3 regions of the Streptomyces sp. NPDC002499 genome follow, and region 2 is predicted to be linked to each of the others. Evidence: predicted binding sites of a transcription regulator. Region 2 holds the regulator's gene; each other region holds the start of a gene.

Region 1 (3,274 bases), on a different contig from region 2:
CGCGGCGGGCGGAGCCGAGCACGTCCAGGTTGACCTGGTCGAGCTTGAGGCCGACCTCCTCGGAGACGACCGTGGCGCCGGTGAGGATCGCCAGGTCCTCCAGCATCGCCTTGCGGCGGTCGCCGAAGCCGGGGGCCTTGACCGCGACCGCGTTGAAGGTGCCGCGGATCTTGTTGACGACCAGGGTCGACAGGGCCTCGCCCTCGACGTCCTCGGCGATGATCAGCAGCGGCTTGGAGGAGTTGGCCTGGATGACCTTCTCCAGCAGCGGCAGCAGGTCGGCGATGGCGCCGATCTTGCCCTGCGTGATGAGGATGTAGGGCTCGTCGAGGACGGCCTCCATGCGCTCCTGGTCCGTGACGAAGTACGGCGACAGGTAGCCCTTGTCGAAGGCCATGCCCTCGGTGAAGTCCAGCTCCAGACCGAAGGTGTTGGACTCCTCGACGGTGATGACACCGTCCTTGCCGACCTTGTCCATCGCCTCGGCGATGAGCTCGCCGACCTGGCTGTCCTGCGCGGACAGACCGGCGACGGCCGCGATGTCGGCCTTGTCGTCGATCGGGCGCGCGGTGGCGAGCAGCTCCTCGGAGACGGCGGCGACGGCCGCGTCGATGCCCTTCTTCAGGGCGGCCGGGGAGGCGCCGGCGGCGACGTTGCGCAGGCCCTCGCGGACGAGCGCCTGGGCCAGCACGGTGGCGGTGGTCGTACCGTCACCCGCGATGTCGTTGGTCTTGGTCGCCACCTCCTTCACCAGCTGGGCGCCGAGGTTCTCGTACGGGTCGTCGAGCTCGACCTCGCGGGCGATGGTGACACCGTCGTTGGTGATGGTGGGTGCGCCGAACTTCTTGTCGATGACGACGTTGCGGCCCTTGGGGCCGATCGTCACCTTGACCGTGTCGGCAAGCTTGTTGACGCCGCGCTCGAGGGCGCGACGGGCGTCCTCGTCGAACTTCAGGATCTTCGCCATGGGAGCGGTTCAGCCCTCTCGGAAAACGTGGGTGAAACGAACCACGCCCCCGACGCCCGGCTTCATAAGGTCGCGGGGGCCAGGGGCGCAGCTCACTGCAAAACTGGGTGAAGCGAAGTGAATTACTTCTCGATGATCGCGAGAACGTCGCGAGCCGAGAGGACGAGGTACTCCTCGCCGCTGTACTTCACTTCGGTGCCGCCGTACTTGCTGTACAGCACGATGTCGCCGGTCTTGACGTCGAGCGGCAGGCGCTCGCCGTTCTCGAAGCGGCCCGGGCCCACAGCGAGGACGACGCCCTCCTGGGGCTTCTCCTTCGCGGTGTCCGGGATGACCAGGCCAGAGGCCGTGGTCTGCTCGGCGTCGAGCGGCTGGACCACAATGCGGTCCTCGAGCGGCTTGATGGCAACCTTGGAGCTGGCGGTCGTCACGATCCGACCTCCCCCTTCGGAGATCTCACGGGGTTAACTGTCTGAGGTGGCGACCAGGTGGATCCGTCGTCGCGGGTGCCGGACCTGCCCGTCGCTATTGGCACTCCCCAGTGGCGAGTGCCAGAACCGAGACTATGACCGCGATTAGCACTCGGTCAAGCGGAGTGCCAATCAGCCACGAGATGCCGGCGGCGCTTCGGCGGGTTCGTCGGCCTGAACGGCCTCGTCCTCAAACGCCGGACGGGCTGAAAATGCCGACCGGCATCGAGACCTCGCCCTAGACGTAATCCTCCAGCCTTCCCACCGTAAGTCCCGCCCTCTCCGCCTCCCGCAGCACCCGTACCGTCCGTTCCCGCAGCGTCGGGTCCGCCTTCTCGCCCGACGCCAGCGAGACGATGTCGCCGGGGCGCAGCCGGTGTTCGCCGCCCGTGAACGTGAGGGTGCCGTCCTCCGAAGCGGCCCGCCACAGCACCACCGCCGACACCCCGCAGTCCCCCGCCGCCCGCAGTGTCGTCGTGTCGTACGTGCCGTAGGGCGGGCGGAACAGGCGGGGGCGGAGGCCGAAGCGGGCGCGGAGTTTGTCCTGCTGGCCGCAGATCTCGGCGCGCTGGCCGAGGTAGGGCAGGCCGCGCAGGGCGGCGTGGTCGAGGGTGTGGTTCTGGATGCTCGCGCCGACCGACTGGAGCCGCGCGAAGTGGCCGTAGCCCGGCCCCACCACGCTGTCGGTGAGGAACATGCTGACGGGCAGCCGGAGTTCGCGGACCATGTCGACGAAGCGCGGGTCCTGCTCGGCGCCGTCGTCGTACGTGAGGAAGACCACCTTGTCGCGGGTGGGTACGCGAGAGAGGACCGGCGGCAGCCCCGGACCTGCCGAGCGGGCGGCCGGGAGTCGGGCGGCCCGCGGGGCCGGGGCGAGCGGGGCGGTCAGGCCCCAGCGGCGGTACGGCGGCTGCGCGGCGCCGGCCGGCCCGTGCGGGCGTACCCGCTGGGCCGCCTTCCTGCCCAGCCGCTCGATCGGGTCGACGGACTGGGCGCAGCCGGCGAGCAGCGCGGCCGCGAGGACGCCGGCCAGCAGGCCCCGGCCCCGCGTTTTCACAGGTAGTCCTCCAGCCGGGCCACCGCGTAGCCCTGGGCCGTGACCTTGTCGAGGAAGCGGCGGACCATGTCGGGCATGGTGCCCTTCCAGTCCTCGCGGCCCCGGAAGTGGCTGAGCACGATGTCGCCGGGGTGCAGGTCCCGGTCCCACTCGCGGTACTCCCAGTGGTCGACGAAGACCTCCTCGTCCCAGATCGGCGCGTACCTGATGCCGCAGTCCTTGGCGGCGCGCAGGGTGTCCTGGTTGTAGTTGCCGAAGGGCGGCCGGAAGAGGGTCGGACGCTTGCCGTACCGCTTCTCGATCACGTCCTGCATGCCGCAGATCTCGTGCTTCTGGCGGCGGTAGGACAGGGCCGGCAGGTAGGGGTGGTGGAGGGTGTGGTTGTTCAGGACGACACCCCGGTCCTGCATCTTCTTGAAGTACGGGTAGTCGTCCTTGATCAGGTAGTCGCTGAGGAAGGCCGTGTACGGGATCTTCAGGTCGCTCATCATCCGCAGGAACGCCGGGTCCTTCTCGGCGCCGTCGTCGATGGTGAGGAAGACGACCTTCTCCTTGGTGGGGATCGTGGTGAAGACCGGCGGGAGGTTCAACTCCTCCTGGTCGTCCACCTCGAAGCCCTCGCGGGCGGTGATCTCCGGCTTGTGCGCGGGGGCGGCGGGCGCGGTCAGCGGGACCGTCCGCAGGCCCCAGCGCTTCGCGGCGGCGACCCGGGCGGCGTGTGCGACACGCAGTCGCGTGGCGTACGCGTCGAGGGCACGGGCGGGTGCAGCCTTGAGCGCC
Region 2 (3,274 bases):
CCGGGTTGTCGAGCAGCACCGCGAGCTTGGAGTCGTAGGCGTCGTCCCGGCCGCTGTCCGGATCGCCGAGCTCGGTCTCGTACCAGGCGGCCTCGCCGGCCAGCTGGTGGGCGTAGATCTCGACGGCGCCGGGGTCGGCGTTGTCCGGCTGCGGCATGAACAGGTTCACGCCGAAGGGACGGTTCGTGAGCCCTCGGATCTGCTTGATCTCCTGGTACATGCCGTCGGCCGTCTTGTACCCGGCGGCGAGGAACCCCAGCCCGCCGGCCTCGGACACGGCGGCGGCGAGCCGCGGCACGGAGACGCCGCCCGCCATGGGCGCCTGCACGATCGGGTGAGGGAAGAGATCGGTCAGTGCGGAGGACATGACGGCATGTTGTCACGTCCTCCGAACAAGTCCGAATCGGCCTTCGGCAGGGCATAGGCCTACGGCATCTCACGGCACCGGCGGGATGTCGGTGGCCATTTCCCGCCGGTACGGAGTCCGGGGGCGACAACCCCCGGCAACCCGTCACCGACCGTTGAACGCGTCCTTCAACCGCGAGAACAACCCCTGCTGCCCCGGCTGGAACTGCCCCGTGGGCCGCTCCTCGCCGCGCAGTTGGGCCAGTTCGCGCAGCAGGCGTTCCTGCTCCGGGTCCAGCTTGCTCGGGGTCATGACCTCGACGTGCACGATGAGGTCGCCCCGGCCGCCGCCGCGCAGATGCGTGACGCCGCGGCCGTGCAGCGGGATCGACTGGCCGGACTGGGTGCCGGGCCTGATGTCGACCTCCTCCAGACCGTCCAGCGTCTCCAGCGGCACCTTCGTGCCGAGGGAGGCCGCGGTCATCGGGAGGGTCACCGTGCAGTGCAGGTCGTCACCGCGCCGCTGGAACATCGCGTGCGGCAGCTCGTGGATCTCCACGTACAGGTCGCCGGCGGGGCCGCCGCCGGGGCCGACCTCGCCCTCGCCCGCGAGCTGGATCCGGGTGCCGTTGTCGACGCCGGCCGGGATCTTGACCGTCAGCGTGCGCCGCGAGCGGATCCGGCCGTCGCCCGCGCACTCCGGGCACGGGGTCGGTACGACCGTGCCGAAGCCCTGGCACTGGGGGCAGGGGCGGGAGGTCATGACCTGACCGAGGAAGGACCGGGTGACCTGGGACACCTCGCCGCGACCGCGGCACATGTCACAGGTCTGGGCCGAGGTCCCCGGCGCCGCGCCCTCACCGTTGCAGGTGGTGCAGACGATCGCCGTGTCGACCTGGATGTCCTTCGTGGTGCCGAAGGCCGCCTCGTCCAGCTCGATGTCCAGCCGGATCATGGCGTCCTGGCCCCGGCGGGTCCGCGAGCGCGGGCCGCGCTGCGAGGCCGTGCCGAAGAAAGCGTCCATGATGTCCGAGAAGTTCCCGAAGCCGCCCGCGCCGAAGCCGCCGGCACCGCCGCCGGCCTGCGAGAGCGGGTCGCCGCCGAGGTCGTAGACCTGCTTCTTCTGCGGGTCCGACAACACCTCGTAGGCGGCGTTGATCTCCTTGAACCGCTCCTGGGTCTTCGGATCCGGGTTGACGTCCGGGTGCAGCTCGCGCGCGAGCCGACGGAACGCCTTCTTGATCTCATCCTGCGACGCGTCGCGGCGCACGCCGAGAACGGCGTAGTAGTCCGTGGCCACTTACGACTCCGCCAGGATCTGTCCGACGTACCGTGCCACTGCGCGTACCGCTCCCATCGTTCCCGGGTAATCCATGCGGGTCGGTCCGACCACGCCGAGCTTGGCGACTGCCTCGCCGCCCGAACCGTAGCCCACCGACACCACGGAAGTGGAGTTGAGTCCCTCGTAGGCGTTCTCGTGACCGATGCGTACGGTCATGCCCGAATCCCCTGCCTCGCCAAGCAACTTGAGGAGTACGACATGTTCCTCCAAGGCCTCCAGAACGGGGCGGATGGTGAGGGGGAAGTCATGTCCGAAACGGGTGAGATTGGCCGTTCCGCCGATCACCAGCCGCTCCTCGTTCTCCTCGACGAGTGTCTCCAGGAGGGTGGAGAGCACCGTCGAGACCGTGCCGCGGTCCTCGACGTCGAAGGCGTCGGGGAGGTCCTCCACGAGCCGGGGGACGTCCGAGAACCGGCGGCCCGCGACCGTGCTGTTGAGCCGCGCCCGCAGATCCGCGAGCGAGGTCTCCCCGAAGGGCGCCGGGCAGTCCACCATGCGCTGCTCGACCCGGCCGGTGTCCGTGATCAGCACCAGCATCAGCCGGGCCGGAGCCAGTGCGAGCAGCTCCACGTGGCGCACGGTCGAGCGGGTCAGCGAGGGGTACTGCACGACGGCGACCTGCCGGGTGAGCTGCGCGAGCAGCCGTACCGTGCGGGCCACGACGTCGTCGAGGTCCACGGCGCCGTCCAGGAAGTTCTGGATGGCGCGCCGCTCGGGGCCGCTCATCGGCTTGACGCCGGCGAGCTTGTCGACGAACAGCCGGTAGCCCTTGTCGGTGGGGATGCGCCCGGCGCTGGTGTGCGGCTGGGCGATGAAGCCCTCGTCCTCCAGGGCCGCCATGTCGTTGCGCACCGTCGCCGGGGAGACGCCGAGGTTGTGCCGCTCGGTGAGGGCCTTCGACCCGACCGGCTCCTCGGTGCCGACATAGTCCTGGACGATGGCGCGCAGCACCTGGAGCCGTCGTTCACTCAACATCGCGCACACCTCCCGAACTCGTCCCCTGGGCGCTTCGCCTGGCACTCTGTCCAGCCGAGTGCCAGCATTCCCCGGCCAGTGTACGGCGGAGGGGTACTCCCCGGGCAAGGACGGCCTGCGGAGCGACCCCGTAGAGCTAGCGTCGCCGTATGACGGTGACTTGGGAAGAGCTGGGGTGGGAGCGGCTGGCGGCGGGTGTCGGCCGGTGCCGGCTGCCCGGCTGGGACTGCACGGCGGGGCTGGTCGTCGGGGACGGCACGGCGCTCGTGATCGACTCGGGGTCGAGCCTGGCGGAGGGCGCGCTGCTGCGGACGCGCGCGCAGGCGCTCGCCGGCCACCGTGTGACTCATCTCGCGCTCACGCACCCGCATTTCGACCATGTCTTCGGGGCGGCGGCGTTCGCGGGCGCGGAGGTCTTCGGCGCGGTGGGCCTGGACGTGATGTCCGTCCACGCGCGCGAGGAGCTGCGGGCGGACGCGGTGCGCAACGGGCTGGACGAGCGGGCGGCGACCGAGGCCGCGGACACCCTCGTCGCGCCGCGCCACCAGGTCTCCGGCGAGTGGACGCTCGACCTGGGCGACGGCCGCCAGGTCCTGCTGGCGAACGTCGGCC
Region 3 (3,274 bases), on a different contig from region 2:
GCGGGCGCGGTCGGCGCCGCCGCCGCGCGCGCCGGTTTCCGCTCGTGCGTGTTCATCCCGCACGACCTGGAGCAGGGCAAGGTCGTCATGGCCGCGATCTACGGCGGCGAGCTCGTCGGCATCGAGGGCAACTACGACGACGTGAACCGTTTCTGCTCCGAGCTGATCGGCGACCCGGCCGGCGAGGGCTGGGGCTTCGTCAACGTCAACCTGCGGCCGTACTACGCGGAGGGCTCCAAGACCCTGGCGTACGAGATCTGCGAGCAGCTCGGCTGGCAGCTGCCCGATCAGCTGGTCGTGCCGATCGCCTCCGGCTCGCAGCTCACGAAGATCGACAAGGGCTTGCAGGAGCTGATCAAGCTCGGGCTCGTCGAGGACAAGCCGTACAAGATCTTCGGCGCCCAGGCCGAGGGGTGCTCGCCGGTGTCCGTCGCCTACAAGGCCGGTCACGACGTGGTCCGCCCCCAGAAGCCGAACACCATCGCCAAGTCGCTGGCCATCGGCAACCCGGCGGACGGTCCGTACGTGCTCGACATCGCGCGCCGGACGGGCGGCGCGGTGGAGGACGTGAACGACGAGCAGGTGGTCGACGCGATCAAGTTGTTGGCGCGGACCGAGGGCATCTTCGCGGAGACCGCCGGTGGCGTGACCGTCGGCGTCGCGAAAAAGCTGATCGAGAACGGTCTCCTGGACCCGACCAAGACCACGGTCGTGCTGAACACCGGCGACGGCCTGAAGACCCTGGACGCGGTGGCCGGCACCGGTCTGACCGCCACCATCCGCCCGAACCTCGACTCCTTCCGAGAGGCAGGCCTCGCATCATGAGCGTTTCCGTCCGTATCCCGACCATCCTGCGGCCCTACACCGGCGGCGCGGCCGAGGTCGCGGCCGAAGGGGCGACCCTCGGCGAGGTCATCGCCGATCTGGAGAAGAACCACGCCGGTATCGCCGCGCGCGTGCTGGACGACCAGGGCAAGCTGCGGCGGTTCGTCAATGTGTACGTGAACGACGACGACGTGCGGTTCGAGCAGGGGCTCGAGACGGTCACCCCGGACGGGGCCGGCGTCTCGATCATCCCCGCCGTCGCCGGTGGCTGAACGTGGTTGATCGCGGCCGATAATTACCTTCGGTAACAGCGATTACGAAGAGTTCATCCGATTGCCCCCTCCGTGAGAGAAGCGGAGGGGGCAATTCAGTGGGGTTGAGCGAGGTACAGTTGGGGAACGCGCCGCCGATCCACGGGTCGGCCTCCCCGGAAACCTGCTGCACGGGCGACAAGAAGTAGCCAAAGTAAGCAGGTTTTTTGTGTGTTTTGCGCCTTTTATGGGGCCCGACTTGCCCTGAATTCTAATGAATTCTCGCCAGATTCCCGACCGGTCGTGCCCGGAATTCTCGTCGGATTGACCTGTTGCAGACGGCAGTTGGACGGATACATTCGGCCGCGGTCGACGCGTTCCGGCGCACGCCCCCAATCCGTGGGGGGTGAGGTCTGACCCGGATCCGCGAAGTGTGGATCTGTGCAAGGGCCAGTAATAGGGGAGTTAGGCATGGCTCAGGGCACCGTCAAGTGGTTCAACGCGGAGAAGGGGTACGGCTTCATCGCGGTCGACGGTGGTGCGGACGTCTTCGTCCATTACAGCGCCATTCAGATGGACGGCTACCGCACCCTGGAAGAGGGCCAGCGGGTCGAGTTCGAGATCTCGCAGGGTCAGAAGGGCCCGCAGGCCGACATGGTTCGCGTCACCGCCTGAACATTTCACATGGCGAGGGGTCCGCATCCGGCAGGGTGCGGGCCCCTCGCCGTGTCTGTGCGTGCCCTCGACGGTGCCCCGGCCGCCTGCCCGATCCCCGAGAGCCGCTTGCACTCGCAGGGGGCGAGTGCTAATCATTGGCGTTAGCACTCTGAAGGTGAGAGTGACAAGAAGGACCGGGTCGGTGAGGCCCGCAGGCCAGGTGGGGCAAGGAACCACGGGGCATGCGAGCCGTCCGTCGCGGGCGCGGGCGCGGTCCGAAGGAATCACCCCCAGTCCTGGAGGGACCACTTCACATGGCCAAGATCATCGCGTTCGACGAGGAGGCGCGGCGCGGCCTCGAGCGCGGCATGAACCAGCTCGCGGACGCCGTGAAGGTGACGCTCGGCCCCAAGGGCCGCAACGTCGTCCTCGAGAAGAAGTGGGGCGCCCCCACGATCACCAACGATGGTGTCTCCATCGCCAAGGAGATCGAGCTCGAGGACCCGTACGAGAAGATCGGCGCCGAGCTGGTCAAGGAAGTCGCCAAGAAGACGGACGACGTCGCCGGTGACGGTACGACCACTGCGACCGTGCTCGCCCAGGCCCTCGTCAAGGAGGGTCTGCGCAACGTAGCCGCCGGCGCCAACCCGATGGCCCTCAAGCGCGGTATCGAGAAGGCCGTCGAGGCCGTCTCCGGTGCCCTGCTCGAGCAGGCCAAGGATGTCGAGACCAAGGAGCAGATCGCCTCCACGGCCTCCATCTCCGCCGCCGACACCCAGATCGGCGAGCTCATCGCCGAGGCGATGGACAAGGTCGGCAAGGAAGGCGTCATCACCGTCGAGGAGTCCCAGACCTTCGGTCTGGAGCTGGAGCTCACCGAGGGTATGCGCTTCGACAAGGGCTACATCTCGGCGTACTTCGCCACCGACATGGAGCGGATGGAGGCGTCGCTCGACGACCCCTACATCCTGATCGCCAACTCCAAGATCGGCTCCGTCAAGGACCTGCTCCCGCTCCTGGAGAAGGTCATGCAGTCGGGCAAGCCGCTGCTGATCATCGCCGAGGACGTCGAGGGCGAGGCCCTGTCGACCCTGGTCGTCAACAAGATCCGCGGCACCTTCAAGTCCGTCGCCGTCAAGGCCCCGGGCTTCGGTGACCGTCGCAAGGCCATGCTCGGCGACATCGCCATCCTCACGGGCGGCGAGGTCATCTCCGAGGAGGTCGGCCTCAAGCTGGAGAACGCGTCCCTGGACCTCCTGGGCCGCGCCCGCAAGGTCGTCATCACCAAGGACGAGACCACCATCGTCGACGGCGCCGGGTCCTCGGACCAGGTCGGCGGCCGGGTCAACCAGATCCGCGCCGAGATCGAGAACAGCGACTCGGACTACGACCGCGAGAAGCTCCAGGAGCGCCTGGCGAAGCTCGCCGGTGGCGTCGCCGTCATCAAGGCCGGTGCCGCGACCGAGGTCGAGCTCAAGGAGCGCAAGCACCGCATCGAGGACGCCGTGCGCAACGCCAAGGCGGCCGTCGAGGAGGGCATC

The links. Region 2 encodes HrcA, which represses chaperone genes, less so after heat shock. Its sites were predicted from a motif close to TTNGCACTCNGNNNNNCNGAGTGCNAA; they were not measured.
Region 1: the regulator HrcA is predicted to act here: its motif matches at 1,543-1,569, upstream of groES (co-chaperone GroES).
Region 3: the regulator HrcA is predicted to act here: its motif matches at 1,895-1,921, upstream of groL (chaperonin GroEL).

Annotation. Positions count from the first base shown of each region.
Region 1 covers NZ_JBSFXO010000020.1:70,993-74,266, forward strand. Annotated here, with positions in the region: gene groL (chaperonin GroEL) at 1-967, opposite strand, end outside; gene groES (co-chaperone GroES) at 1,090-1,398, opposite strand; gene ACWD5F_RS43880 (polysaccharide deacetylase family protein) at 1,676-2,494, opposite strand; gene ACWD5F_RS43885 (polysaccharide deacetylase family protein) at 2,491-3,274, opposite strand, start outside.
Region 2 covers NZ_JBSFXO010000004.1:542,976-546,249, forward strand. Annotated here, with positions in the region: gene ACWD5F_RS13490 (nitronate monooxygenase) at 1-367, opposite strand, end outside; gene dnaJ (molecular chaperone DnaJ) at 512-1,645, opposite strand; gene hrcA (heat-inducible transcriptional repressor HrcA) at 1,646-2,662, opposite strand; gene ACWD5F_RS13505 (MBL fold metallo-hydrolase) at 2,812-3,274, shown strand, end outside.
Region 3 covers NZ_JBSFXO010000005.1:469,223-472,496, reverse strand. Annotated here, with positions in the region: gene thrC (threonine synthase) at 1-825, shown strand, start outside; gene ACWD5F_RS16235 (MoaD/ThiS family protein) at 822-1,097, shown strand; gene ACWD5F_RS16230 (cold-shock protein) at 1,548-1,751, shown strand; gene groL (chaperonin GroEL) at 2,048-3,274, shown strand, end outside.